2 regions of the Micromonospora sp. RTGN7 genome follow, and region 1 is predicted to be linked to the other one. Evidence: riboswitches for the same ligand, from Rfam matches in the RefSeq annotation. Region 1 holds a riboswitch; the other holds the start of a gene.
The links. A riboswitch is a leader RNA that binds a small molecule or an ion and turns the genes downstream of it on or off. The one in region 1 is predicted to bind cobalamin.

Region 1 (6,945 bases):
CGTGTCGGCGTCTGCGGCATTCGCGGGCGGGATCGGCAGGGCGGCGGCTGGCAGCAGGGTGGCGGCTGGCGGCGGGACCAGCGCGGACCAGCGCGGACGGGACGGACGGGCTTCCGTAGGGGGCCCTCCGCCGAATCGGTCTCCGCCGAATCGGCCTACCCTCCTCCGGCCCATACAGAGCACGTCCCCCGTCAGGCGCGCGGACGTCGACCAGACCACCATCGGACTACGGACTACGGACTACCCGGGTACCTCGGACACGGAGTCGATCGGTTGAGGATCCGGCCGCCGAGCGAATCAGCACCACGGGCGAGACCAGCGCACCGCTGTCCTGGGCGACATCGCAGCCCAGGACAGCGGTGAACAGCCGGCTGAGCTAGAACTCGTCGTCGAAGCTGACGCTTCCGGTCACGCCCACCTGGTACGCCGAGACGCGCCGTTCGAAGAAGTTCGACAGCTCCTGGACATCCTGCAGTTCCATGAACGCGAACGGGTTGCGGCTGCCGTAGAGCGGATCGATGCCCAGTTGGGCGAGCCGGCGGTCGGCGACGTGTTGCAGGTACTCGCGCATGTCATCCAGGGACATGCCGCTGATGCCCTGCTCGAGCAGGTCGGCGGCGAACTGCACCTCGCACTCGACGGCCTCGGCGAGCATGTCCCTGACCTGTTGGACCATGGCGTCGTCGAAAAGGTCGGGTTCTTCGGCACGGACCGTGTCGACGACGTCGAAGGCGAACGCCATGTGCATCGACTCGTCGCGGAAGACCCAGTTCGTGCCGGACGCGAGGCCCTGCAGAACGCCGCGGGAACGCAGGAAGTACACGTACGCGAAGGCGCCGTAGAAGAACAGGCCCTCGATGCAGGCGGCGAAGCAGATCAGATTGAGCAGGAACATCCTGCGGTCGTCGCGGGTCCTCAACTCGCGTAGTTCGAAGATCGAGTCGATCCACCTGAAGCAGAACTCGGCCTTGCGGGCGATCGACGGAATGTTCTCGACGGCGGCGAAGGCCTCGAAGCGTTCGTGATCGTCGGGGACGTAGGTGTCGAGGAGGTTCAGGTAGAACTGGACGTGCACGGCCTCCTCGAACAGTTGCCGGGAGAGGTAGAGCCGGCCCTCGGGGGAGTTGATGTGCTGGTAGAGGTTGAGTACCAGGTTGTTGGCGACGATCGTGTCGCCGGTGGCGAAGAACGCGACCAGCCGGGACACCAGGTGCCGCTCCGCCGGGGAGAGCTTGGCGAGGTCGGCGAGGTCGGAGTGCAGATCGATCTCCTCGACGGTCCAGGTGTTCCTGATGGCGTCCTTGAACCGGTCGAAGAAGTGCGGGTAGCGCATCGGGCGCAGGGTCAGATCCATGCCGGGGTCGAGCAGCCGCTGCCTGGCGGCGGGGACGTCATCGGTCGTACGGGGTTCGGGAATGGTCATCACTGGCAGGCCTCGCAGCTCTCGGGGTTCTCCAGGGAACAGGCCAGGGCCTCCTCGTCCGGCACCGCCGGATCGAGGCCGGCAGCCGGCGGACTCGTCGCGGGGGAGAGGGAGACGGTGGCCTGCTGGATGCGCGTCGCGGGGCGCGAGCGCAGGTAGTACGTGGTCTTCAGCCCGGCTTTCCAGGCGTATAGGTACATCGACGAGACCTTGCCGATCGTCGGTGCACTCAGGAACAGGTTCAGCGACTGCGACTGGTCGATGTACGGCGCCCGGGCCGTAGCCAGGTCGATCAGTGCGCGTTGCGGCAGCTCCCAGGCCGTGCGGAACAGTTCTCGGACGTCGGCCGGCAGGCCGGTGATGCCCTGCACAGAACCCTCGGCGCGTTTGATCTGCTCGCGGATCGGAGCGGTCCAGAGGCCGCGGGCTTTCAGTTCGCGTACCAGGTAGGTGTTGATCTGCAGGAACTCACCGGACATGGTCTCGCGCTTGAACAGGTTGGAGACCTGCGGCTCGATGCACTCGTAACAGCCGGCGATCGACGCGATCGTCGCAGTCGGCGCGATCGCCACCAGCAACGAGTTCCGCAGACCGTGCGCGGCGATCCGGTTCCGCAGGGCGGCCCACCGCTGCGTCTGGGTGGGTTCGACACCCCACAGGTCGGGGTGCAGCTCCCCGCGGGCCGCGCGGGTCTCGGCGTACGCCGGATGGGCGCCGAACCGTTCGGCCAGCCCGGTGGAGGTCTCCAACGCGGTCAGGAAGATCTCCTCCTGCACTCGGGTGGACAGCTCCGTGGCTTCGGCGGAGCCGAACGGAAGCCGTAGCGCGAAGAAGGCGTCCTGCAGGCCCATCAGCCCGAGCCCGACCGGCCGCCAGCGGGGGTTCGACGCGGCGGCCTCCTCGCTGGGGTAGTAGTTGATGTCGATGACCCGGTCCAGGAACATGACCGCGGTGCGCACCGTCTCACGAAGCTTGTCCCAGTCGATCCCGTCCGCGTTCAGGTGAGCGCCGAGGTTGACCGAGCCCAAATTGCAGACCGCGGTCTCGTCGTCGGAGTTGACCTCGAGGATCTCGGTGCACAGGTTCGACAGATGGATGGTGTTGCCGGGAGCGCCGGTCTGGTTCGACAGCCGGTTCGACGGGTCCTTGAACGTCATCCAGCCGTTGCCGGTCTGGGCCAGGGTCCGCATCATCCGCCCGTACAGGTCGCGGGCCCTGACGGTCTTGACCGCCTTCTTCTCCGCGACCCGATAGGCGGCCTCGAAGTCCTCGCCGAACAGGTCCGGCAGCTCCGGCGCGTCCGACGGGTCGATCAGCGACCAGTCGGCGTCCGCCTCGACCCGGCGCATGAACTCGTCCGGGATCCAGTTGGCGAGATTGAGGTTGTGCGTGCGGCGTGACTCCTCGCCGGTGTTGTCGCGCAGCTCAAGGAATTCCTCGATGTCCGGGTGCCACGGTTCCAGGTAGACGCAGGCCGCGCCCTTGCGCCGGCCGCCTTGGTTGACCGCCGCGACGCCCGCGTCGAGGGTCTTGAGGAACGGCACGATCCCGTTCGACCGGCCGTTGGTGCCGCGGATCAGGGCGCCCCGCCCGCGTACCCGGGACCAGGAGATGCCAATGCCGCCGGAGAACTTCGACAACCGCGCCACCTGGTGATAACGCTCGTAGATCGAGTCGAGCTCGTCGCGCGGCGAGTCCACCAGGAAGCACGACGACATCTGGGTGTGCCGGGTGCCGGAGTTGAACAGCGTCGGCGAACTGGGCAGGTATGCCAGCGAGGACATCAGCCGGTAGAAGCCGATCGCCTCACCGGGGGTCTCGGAGAGGCCGCAGGCGACCCGCAGCAGCCAGTACTGCGGAGTCTCCAACACCAGCCGCGACTGTGGGTGTCGCAACAGGTAACGGTCCGCGACCGTCCGCAGGCCGAAGTATTCAAACCGAAGATCGCCGCTGAGATCGACGGCGTCGTCGAGCTTGCGGGCGTTGCGGGCCACGAACGCCGCGGTCTCGTCGCCGATGAGTCCCTGGTCGTAGGCGTGCCGGATCGCCTGGCTGAAGCTGGCGACGCCCTGCCCTCGGACCTCCTTGTCCACGTACGCAGCCAGCAGCCGCGCCGCGAGCTTCGAGTACTGCGGCTCCTCGCCGATCAGTTCGGCGGCGGTCTGGATGGAGAGCTTGTCGAGTTCGGCGGTGGTGGCGCCGTCGTACAGGCCGTTGATTGTCTTGGTGGCGACCCGCAGCGGGTCCACCTCGTCGAGATCGGCCACCCACCGCTCGACCGCCCTCACGATCTTGTTGACATCGACCGGTTCGGTGTCGCCGTCGCGTTTCCGTACCTGCATCGCGTGCCGGCGCCGCTCCGGCGCCTCCTGCTCGGACGCAGCCATCTTCTGCACAGTCGTCATGTCCCCTCCGCACGCGCTCTCCGCACGATCGGCGGGCGCGCAGAAGACGCCACCGCCCCCTGGCGGAGTCGTCCGCCGGGGGACCGGCTGATGGCGTCGACCGTCCCGCGCGGCCTCCGACCACCGCACGCCGGACGGCATGCGGTGCGCTGGCAGGTCTTCGGACTCGCGGGCACGGCCGGGGAACCCCGGTCTCCTACTGGCCGTCGCTTCCCAGACCCTCTCCGGTCCAGTGCTTCTTGACGGCGGTCGTTCCCACTCACCGCTGCGGGGCAGTCCCGGACTCACACCGGGTTCCCTCTTGCCTCGACCATGGCTGAACCAGTGGTCGAACCAGCTACGAGCAACACCATATATGGGTGTTGCGGCAAAAGAACAACCCCAGATGGTGTGTCGGGCGGGTCGCACCCCTCATGTCACGCTCCGTGATTCAGGCGATATCCCCGGTATGGATTCCTCGCTGGCGGAGCAGCCGCCTCGGGCGGTCCAAGGTCCACCGTCCGGTTGCCGTAAGTCGGCTCCGCCCACGAGCCGGGCGGCCCTCGAATCTTTGCGGATCATGCCGTGACCTGGTATACCGTAGCGGGCTTACTACGATTGGGGAGGCACAAAGTGGACACCGCTGGTGGCGTGCATCCACTACTCTCGATCGATTCCGCCACGCTGGGGGCCTACCAGCTGATCGGCCGGCTGGGCACCGGCGGCCGGTTGGCCGTCTACCTCGCCGAGGGCGCGGACGGCAGCCGTGTGGTCATCAAACTGATCCACGCCGACCTCGCCGCCGACGCCGAGTTCAGCGGCCGGTTCCGCAGCGAGGCTGAGCGGGCCCGCCAGGTGCCGTCGGCCTGCACGGCCGAGTTCATCGGCGCCGACCTTGATCACGATCCGCCCTACCTCGTGGTGGAGTACGTCGACGGCCCGAGCCTGGAAGAGGTCGTCGCGGAGCGGGGTCCACTGCAAGGTGGCGAGCTGCACTCGCTGGCGGTGGGGGTCGTCACCGCGCTGACCGGCATCCACGGCGCGGGGGTCATCCACCGCAACCTGAGGCCGGGCAATGTCCTGCTGCCACCGGGCGGCCCCAAGGTGATCAACTTCGGCATCGCCCGGCCGTTCGAGGCGACCAGCCAACACACCCGTACCGACGTCACGGTCGCCTACCTGGCGCCGGAGCAGTTGTCCGTCGAGGCGCGGACGCCGGTGACCCCGGCGGCCGACGTGTTTGCGTGGGGCTGCGTCATCGCGTACGCCGGCACCGGCCGCACGCCGTTCCTCGGTGACTCGTCCACCGCGGCCGCCGGCAGCGGCCTGGCCCAGCCGCCACGTCTGGACGGGCTGCCGGAGTCGCTGCGAGCTCCGGTGCTGCTGGCCCTCGCGAAGGATCCGGCAGACCGGCCGACCGCGCCGAAACTGCTCGCCATGCTGCTGGGCGAGGAGCCCGTCCCGCACCTGCGGGCGACCGTTGAGCCGAGGCACCGCCGGCATCTCCCGCCGAGGCACCGCCGGCGCTTCCTTCTGCCGGCCGTCCTCGCCATGGCGCTCCTGCTCGCCGGGCTGACGACCGCCGGCCTCCTGCGCAACCGGGACGCCGACCCACAGGCGGCCATCCTGGCACCCAACCGGACCGCCACCGCCGTCGCCCCGCCGGCGCCGGCCGGCTCACCACCCGCCCCACCGGCCCCGCTCTCCGCCGGCGCGAGCCCGTCGACGGGCGCGTCCACCCAGAAGACGCCGTCGACCTCGCCCTCCGCCGGCCCGTCCGCCGCCGCCACGCCCACCGCCGGCCCCTCTGCCGGCCCTTCCGCCGGCCCCTCCGCCTCCGCCTCCACCGTCTCGGCCTCGGCCAATTCGACCCGCCGTAACCTGGCCCTCGGCCGCAGCGCCACCGCATCCAGTTCGGAGGGCCCGCTCTTCGAAGCGGCTGAGGCCGTCGACGGCGACCGGGAGAGCCGGTGGAGCAGTGGCTTCAGCGACCCGCAGTGGCTGACCGTGGACCTCGGTTCCCGCTGGCAGATCAGTGAGATTGTGCTGCGCTGGGAACGGGCGCACGCGGTGCGCTACCGGGTGGAGGTCTCGACCGACGGAAAGGCCTGGAAGTCCGTGTATTCCACCTCCGCCGGCCAGGGCGGGGCCGTCAGCGTCACTACCGCCCAGGTGCCCGGCCGCTACGTCCGGGTGTACTGCACCCAACGCTTCAACGAGTACGGCTACTCCCTCTTCGAGCTCGAGGTGCGCTGAGGCGGCCTCAGGGCCCGGTGGAACCCGGCCAGGCAGGAGGGCTGCGCCTGCTCACCTCGAGCGTCCACTACCCTCCGCGCGCGGATCGACGCCGCGGGGCCGCCGTCGGCCGGCCCCGCGGCGTCGCCCGTCAGGGGGCCCAGGGGGTGGTGATGTTCCAGGTGCTGTCGGCGGCCCAGAGGGCGGGCGTGTTCCACGCCGCGCCGCCGGTGCCGTTGCTCAGCCACACCTGGGCGTCGTAGTGGCGCAGGTACTTGCCGCGGTAGTTGTAGGACTCCAGGGAGACGCCGGTGCCGGTGAGCCCGACCCGGGCGCACCAGGTGGCATCGGCGCGCATCAGCGCCGTCCCGTCGTTCGGTGAGTTGCGCACCCGGGACTCGGCGTGCCGGAGGTACTGGCCCGGGAAGTTGATCGATTCGAACGAGTAACAGGTGGCATCGGCCAGTCCGGGGCGGACGGTGTAGGTCGCGTCGTTCTTCAGCTGTGCCGGGCTGCCGGCGTTGACCACTTCGGTGTAGGCCAGGCTGTCCTGGTGGCGCAGGTAGCGGTTGGTGTAGCCGGGGGTCGTCACCTGGAACGACCGTCGGGTGTCGACCGGCAGCGCGACGGGCGTCGCGCCACCCGCCGTCCTCGAGGCATTGATCAACGCTGTGTTGGCGGCGCGGACCCGCGCCTCGTCCATCTTGACCACCTGGCGGTCGTAGGTCAGGAAGCCGTTCAGTTCACCCTCGAGGTCGGTGATCTCGGTGTAGATCGAGGCGCTGAGCCCCTTGCCGAGCATGAGGTTCTGCACGCCCTGCACCAGTCCGACGTACCGATCGGTGAGTGCGGTGGGATTGGTCTGCCACTCGTAGGCGAAGAACTCACCGCTGGGGCTCCACT
Region 2 (6,945 bases), on a different contig from region 1:
GAGCGGGTGCTCCCGGTCGTCGACGTGGACCCCGCGACGGTGCCGTACTTCTCGATCGTCCTGGTCCCCGGCGACACCCGTCCCGGTGTGGCGCGCTACGACCGCCCAGCGAGCGAGGTCGTCGAGCCCGTCGCCGGTGCCGAAGTCATCGTCGTGGGCCTCGGTCCGGGCCCCGACCAGTGGCTCTCCCCCGAGGCGTCGCAGGTGCTCGCGGAGGTCGACCACGTCATCGGCTACGGACCATACGTCCAGCGCGTTCCGCAGCGCCCAGGCCTGATGCGTCACTCATCCGGCAACACAGTGGAGGTAGACCGAGCCCGCGAGGCGCTCGAACTGGCGTTCGCCGGTGAGCGCGTCGCGGTCGTCTCCGGTGGCGACGCGGGCATCTTCGGCATGGCGTCGGCGGTATTCGAGGCTGCCGAGGACCCGCGCTACGCGGACGTCGTGGTGCGGGTCGTGCCCGGAATCTCCGCCGTCCAAGCGGTCGCGGCGCGTGCCGGTGCCCCCATCGGCGCTGACTTCGCGGTGCTGAGCCTGTCGGACCGACTCAAGCCCTGGGACGTCGTGGTGAAGCGGCTGCGCGCCGTCGCCGAGGCGGACCTCGTGCTCGCCCTCTACAACCCACGGTCGCGCTCACGCATCGAGCAGGTCGCACAGGCCCGAGCAGTTCTGCTGGAGCACAAGCCGCCCGAGACCGTCGTCGTCGTCGGTCGCGACGTCGGCCGCGCCGAGGAGAGCCTCACCGTGACGACGTTGGGCGAGCTCGACCCCGAAATCATCGACATGAAGTGCCTGCTGCTCGTCGGCGCCTCGTCAACGCGAGTCACCGCGAGCGGACGCGTCTGGACCCCGCGCTTCGTCGCCTAGTCAACCGAGGGCGCGGCGTTCACGGCTGGCCGCGTACAGGAACGACTCGCCGCCACGGACGTCGGGAGCCAGCGCAGGGCCGACCAGGATGACCGCGGCCTGGCGCAGGCCTGCGGCCTCGACCTGGTCGCCGATGTCGGCCAGTGTGCCGCGCAGGACAAGCTCATCCGGCTGCGTCGCCTTGGACACGACCACGACCGGGCACCCGTCGCCGTAGTGCTCGGCGAGCCCGGCGGCCAGCTCGCGGCTGCGAGTGATGGCCAGGTGCAGGGCCAGGGTCGCGCCGGTCGCGGCGAACGCAGCGAGCTTCTCCCCCGGCGGCATGACCGTGGAACGGGCCTGAGCGCGGGTGAGCACGACCGACTGGGCGAGCTCGGGGACGGTCAGCTCGGCGCCGATGATCGCCGCAGCAGCCGCATAGGCCGGTACCCCGGGAGTGACGTCCCACGGGACGTGCGCCGCGTCGAGTCGACGCGCCTGCTCATGCAGTGCGGAGTACAGCGACGGGTCACCCGAGCACAGCCGGACGATTTCCAGCCCGTCGGCGTGCGCCTGCATCAGGTGGGCGGTGATCTCGTCCAAGTCGAGATGCTGGGTGTCGATGAGCCGGGCGTCGTCACGGCAGTGACCGAGCACGTCGGCGTCGAGATAGGTACCCGCATACAGGCACACGTCCGCGGCCCCGAGCAGGCGCACCGCGCGTAGCGTGAGCAGGTCGGCGGCACCGGGTCCGGCCCCGACGAAATGGACGGTCATGGCTCTCCTTTGGTGACGGTCCACTGGCTGACGGCACGCGCGGGTGTCCAGCCGGTGAAGCCGCCGAGCGGCTCGGCGCGTTCGACGTGCAGGCGAACGAGCTCGCCGCCATGGCGACGATACTGCTCGAACAGCACCGTCTCGGTTTCGGCCGTGACGCCGTGGACGACGAGCCGGCCACCGGTACCGAGCGCGTCCCAGCACGCCTCGATCACGCCGGGGACGGTAACCCCTCCACCGACGAACACCGCGTCAGGGCGCTGGAGACCGGCCAGGGCATCGGGTGCCGAGCCCTCGACGAGACGCAGGCCAGGGACGCCGAGCGTGGCGGCGTTGCGGCGTACGAGCGCGGCACGGTCGGCGCGAGACTCGATCGCGACCGCCCGCGCCGTCGGCCAGGCACGCATCCACTCCACGCCGATCGAGCCACTGCCGGCACCGACGTCCCACAGCAGCTGACCGGGAGCGGGCGCGAGCCGGGCCAGGGCGCTGGCCCGCAGGTCGCGCTTGGTGATCTGCCCGGCGTGCTCGAACGCGTCGTCGGGAAGCACCCCGCCTGCGGCCCAGCCCGGTCCGATGCCGCAGACCTCGACGGCCAGGACGTTCAGCCGGGGCACGTCCACGGCGTTCCACGAGGCCGCGGTCGACTCGGCACGCGACTCACCCGCGGCGCCGAGATCACCCAGCACGACCAGCCTGGACTCTCCCCAGCCGAGTTCAGTGAGCAGCGCGGCGACGGCGGCAGGCGTCATCTCGTCGCTGGAGAGCACCAGCAGCCGCCGCCCGGGGGCGAGCGCGGGCACCACGAGACGCACGTCACGGCCGACCAGACTCACCGTCGTGACGGACTCCGCCGGCCACCCGAGACGTGCTCGGGCGAGCGCGACGGAGGAGACTGCGGGCACGATCGTCACCCGCTGCGGACCAAGGACGTCCAGCAAGGTCGTGCCGACGCCCGACACGAGCGGGTCTCCCGACGCCAGCGCGACGATGGGCCTGCGCGCGGCGTCCAGCAGGCCCGGCAGGCTCTCCCGCAGCGGCGACGGCCACGTCACGCGCTTCTGGCCATCGACTGACGGCACCGCATCGAGGTGCCGGGCCCCGCCGAGCAGCGTCGCCGCCCCACGCACCAGCGCCCGGGACAACTCGGGCAATCCCGTCCAACCGTCGGCCCCGAGCCCCACAACGACCACCTGCGCCTCCACGGTTGCACCCTAGCCCGCCCCGACCGACCGCCGGACCGCTGCCAGGGCCGTCAGGACGGCGTCTAAGGTGATGCGACGGTTCGAGGTGCCCCACGGTCGATGGCCACGGGGAGAATCTGGGAAGCCGGTGAGAATCCGGCACAGGGCCCGCTGCGGTGACTCAGGCGCAAACCTGGGAAGTCCGAAGACCGGCCTCGATCCGATCCGCGACGCGTCCGCGTCGTGGACGGTCATGGCAGATCGAGCGGGAGCCCTATATGCCAGCGCAGTACCCCTTTTGTGCCATCGTCGGCTCCGACGACCTGACTCTCGCCCTCAACCTGGTCGCGATCGACCCGCTCATCGGCGGCGTCCTGGTCCGTGGGGAGAAGGGCACCGCCAAGACCACCACCGTGCGCGGCCTCGCCGACGTGCTGCCGCTGGTGCGGACGTATGAGGGCGACCGATTCTCGGTCGACCCGGACGATCCCCTGGCGGTTTGCCCAGACGGGCCCATCGACGCGTCCACCCCGATCGTCGCGCGACCGGTCCGGTTCGTCGAGCTGCCCGTCGGTGCGAGCGACGACCGAGTGACGGGCTCCCTCAAGCTCGATGCGGCGCTGCGCGACGGTGTCGTGGCGTTCGAGCCGGGCCTGCTCGCCCGAGCCCATCGCGGCTTGCTTTACGTCGACGAGGTCAACCTGCTGCATGACCATCTCGTCGACCTGCTGCTCGACGCGGCGGCGACCGGCCGGGTCAGCGTGGAGCGCGAGGGCCTCTCGATCGAGCACGCCTGCCGGTTCGTGATGATCGGCACGATGAACCCCGAGGAGGGCGAGCTGCGTCCGCAGCTGCTCGACCGGTTCGGTTTGACCGTCGAGGTCGCCGCGCCGCGTAACCCCTCCTTGCGGGTGGAGGTCGTGCGTCGCCGGCTAGCGTTCGACGCCGACCCGGAGGGGTTCGCCGCACGCTGGGCCGACAAACAGGACGCCCTGCGTACGCGCCTGGCAGCGGCGCGGCAGCTCGTGCCGGACGTCGTGCTCGATGACGAGACACTCACGACCATCGCTGAGGTGTGCGCCGCCTTCGATGTCGACGGCCTGCGGGCCGACCTCGTCACCGCCCGCACCGCCGTGGCGCACGCCGCCTGGCAGGGGCGCGTACACGTGACCCGCGAGGACGTTCGCGTCGCCGCCCGTCTCGCGTTGCCGCACCGCCGGCGCCGCAACCCGTTCGACGAGCCCGGCCTGGACGAGGACCGGCTCGACGACCTACTGAGCCGCGACCCCGACCCTGGACCGGACGGTCCCGACGGCGGCCCCGGTGGTCCCGGCGGCGGGCCGCCGGACGACGCCCCGCAGGACGGCCCGTCCCGGGACGCCCACGACTTTCAAGACGGAGGCCCGCCCGCACCGGACAACGAGCCGCAGTCGGCCGGTGCCGCATCGATCGCGTCCGCCGGCCAGCCGGCACGCGCCCGCCTGCTCGTCGTCCGGGGCACCGGCGAAGGCCAGGCCGGCCGTCGGTCCCGGGCCCGCACACCTCAAGGCCGGGTCGTCGGGCAACAGCGCGGAGGGTCCGCCCCCAACCGCCTGCACCTGCCAGGCACCATCACTGCTGCGGCACCGCACCAGCGTTCCCGTGGCGGTTTCAGCGAGGGGCGCGGTCTCGTCTTCGCTCAAGGCGACCTGCGCCGCGCAGAAACCGTCGGGCGGGAGTCGAACCTCGTCCTGCTGTGCGTCGACGCGTCCGGCTCGATGGCCGCGCGACGCCGCATGGAGCAGGTCAAGACCGCCGTGCTCGCGCTGCTGCTGGACGCCTACCGCCGTCGTGACAAGGTCGCGCTGGTGACGTTCCGCCAGCGCACCGCCGACATCGCCCTGCCGCCGACCTGGTCCGTCGATGTCGCCTCCCGGCGGCTGGCCGACCTACCGGCCGGCGGACGGACACCGCTGGCCGAGGGCCTGCAGCGCTCCGCGGAGGTGCTGCGCCGCGAGGCGCTGCGCGACCCGTCCCGCCGGCCACTGCTGGTCGTGGTGACCGACGGCCGTGCGACCTTCGGGCCGGACGCACTCGGTCGTGCCCACCGCGCCGCAGCGCACCTGGCCGCTTCCGGCGTGCAGAGCGTCGTGGTCGACTGTGAGACCGGACGGTTCCGGCTCGGCCTTGCCGCGCGACTAGCCACCCATCTGCAGGCCGAGCACGTGCCGCTCGGTGAGGTGACCGCCGACGGGCTCACCAGCGTCGTCCACGCGGCGACCGCGCCGCACGAGGGAGTGGCCTGATGCCGCAGGGCAAGCCGCTGGTCGTCCCGGACGACGGCATCACCACCCGGGCACGACGTAACCGACCGCTGCTGATGGTCCACACCGGCAACGGCAAGGGAAAGTCGACCGCTGCCTTCGGCCTGGCGATGCGCGCCTGGAACCAGGGCTGGGACATCGGGGTCTTCCAGTTCGTCAAGTCGGCCAAGTGGCGCATCGGGGAGCAGACAGTGCTCGAACGGCTCGCCCGCCTGCACGAGGAAACCGGCGAGGGCGGGCCCGTCGAGTGGCACAAGATGGGCTCGGGGTGGTCCTGGAGCCGCAAGAACGGCACCGACGCAGACCATGCCGCTGACGCCGTCGAGGGCTGGGAGGAGGTGAAGCGGCGCATCCAGGCCGAGCGGCATCAGCTGTACGTCCTGGACGAGTTCACCTACCCGATGCAGTGGGGCTGGGTCGACGTCGACGACGTCGTGGAGACACTCGCCAACCGTCCTGGCCGCCAGCACGTCGTCGTCACCGGCCGCCGCGCCGACCCCCGCCTCCTCGCGGCGGCCGACCTGGTAACCGAGATGCTGCACGTGAAGCACCCGATGGACGTCGGCCAGAAGGGCCAGCGAGGCATCGAGTGGTGACATTGCCGCGTGTGCTGATCGCGGCGCCGGCCTCCGGCCATGGCAAGACCACGGTCGCGACCGGGCTCATGGTTGCGCTGGCCGCCCGTGGGCACACCGTCTCCGGGCACAAGGTCGGCCCCGACTACATCGACCCCGGCTACCACTCGCTGGCCACCGGCCGTCCGGGCCGCAACCTGGACCCGCACCTGACCGACCCCTCCCTCATGGTCCCGCTGCTGTTGCACGGCGCCCGGGACGCGGACGTCGCGGTTCTAGAGGGCGTCATGGGTCTGTTCGACGGCCGCATCGGCGGCGACGGGTTCGCCTCCACCGCCCACGTCGCGACGCTCACCCGCACGCCGGTCGTACTGGTCGTGGATGTCTCGCACACCTCGCGCAGCGTGGGGGCAGTCGTGCACGGGATGGCGACCTTCCAGCCCGGCGTCACCATCGCGGGTGTCGTGCTCAACAAGGCCGGCTCCCCGCGCCACGCCGCCGAGGCGGCACGCGCGGTGGAGTCCGCCGGCGTCTCCGTGCTGGGCATCCTGCAGCGCGACCAGGGGGTCAGCGCTCCTTCACGTCACCTCGGGCTCGTCCCCGCAGCCGAGCGCGACGAAGCCGCTGCCTCGCTGGACAGACTGGCCGAGCAGGTCGCCCGCCACGTCGACCTCGACGCCATACTGAAGGTGGCGCAGGCCGCGCCCGACCTCGATTGCGAGCCGTGGGACCCGACCGCGTACGTCCGACGCGGCGGGACCGGGTCTCCGATCATCGCGGTCGCGGCCGGGCGGGCATTCACCTTTCGGTACGCCGAGACGACCGAGCTGCTGCAGGCGGCGGGTTGCACCGTCGTGCCGTTCGACCCGGCCCGGGACGAGCGGCTTCCCGCCGGGACGCGCGGTCTGTATCTCGGTGGAGGTTTCCCCGAGGTGCACGCGGCCTCGCTGAGCACCAACAAGACCCTGCGCGACGAGTTGCGTCAGGCCGTCCTCGACGGCGTCCCGACGGTGGCCGAGTGCGCCGGACTGCTGTACCTGTGCCACTCGATCGACGGGCACCCCATGGTCGGGGCGCTCGACGCCGACGCGGTCATGACGCCCCGGCTCACCCTCGCGTACCGCCGGGCCGAACTCGGCTCGGACCAGCTCCTCGGCGAGCGCGGGACCGCTGCCACGGCACACGAATTCCATCGCACCACGGTCACTCCCGTGCACGGCGAGCGTCCCGCGTGGAGGCTGGAGGGCAGGGACGTGGGGT

Region 2: it holds a riboswitch for cobalamin, as region 1 does, so the genes downstream of both, SNR22_RS26640 (magnesium chelatase subunit D family protein) here and SNR22_RS06720 (ribonucleoside-diphosphate reductase subunit alpha) in region 1, are expected to answer to the same signal.

What each region holds. Positions count from the first base shown of each region.
Region 1 covers NZ_JAPZLF010000003.1:331,607-338,551, forward strand. The annotation lists gene SNR22_RS06715 (ribonucleotide-diphosphate reductase subunit beta) at 377-1,423, opposite strand; gene SNR22_RS06720 (ribonucleoside-diphosphate reductase subunit alpha) at 1,423-3,828, opposite strand; cobalamin riboswitch at 3,962-4,181, opposite strand; gene SNR22_RS06725 (serine/threonine protein kinase) at 4,441-6,063, shown strand; gene SNR22_RS06730 (AbfB domain-containing protein) at 6,194-6,945, opposite strand, start outside.
Region 2 covers NZ_JAPZLF010000026.1:50,246-57,190, reverse strand. The annotation lists gene SNR22_RS26655 (precorrin-2 C(20)-methyltransferase) at 1-867, shown strand, start outside; gene SNR22_RS26650 (cobalt-precorrin-4/precorrin-4 C(11)-methyltransferase) at 868-1,623, opposite strand; gene cbiE (precorrin-6y C5,15-methyltransferase (decarboxylating) subunit CbiE) at 1,620-2,828, opposite strand; cobalamin riboswitch at 2,895-3,040, shown strand; gene SNR22_RS26640 (magnesium chelatase subunit D family protein) at 3,086-5,092, shown strand; gene cobO (cob(I)yrinic acid a,c-diamide adenosyltransferase) at 5,092-5,706, shown strand; partial or broken gene SNR22_RS26630 (cobyrinate a,c-diamide synthase) at 5,700-6,945, shown strand, end outside.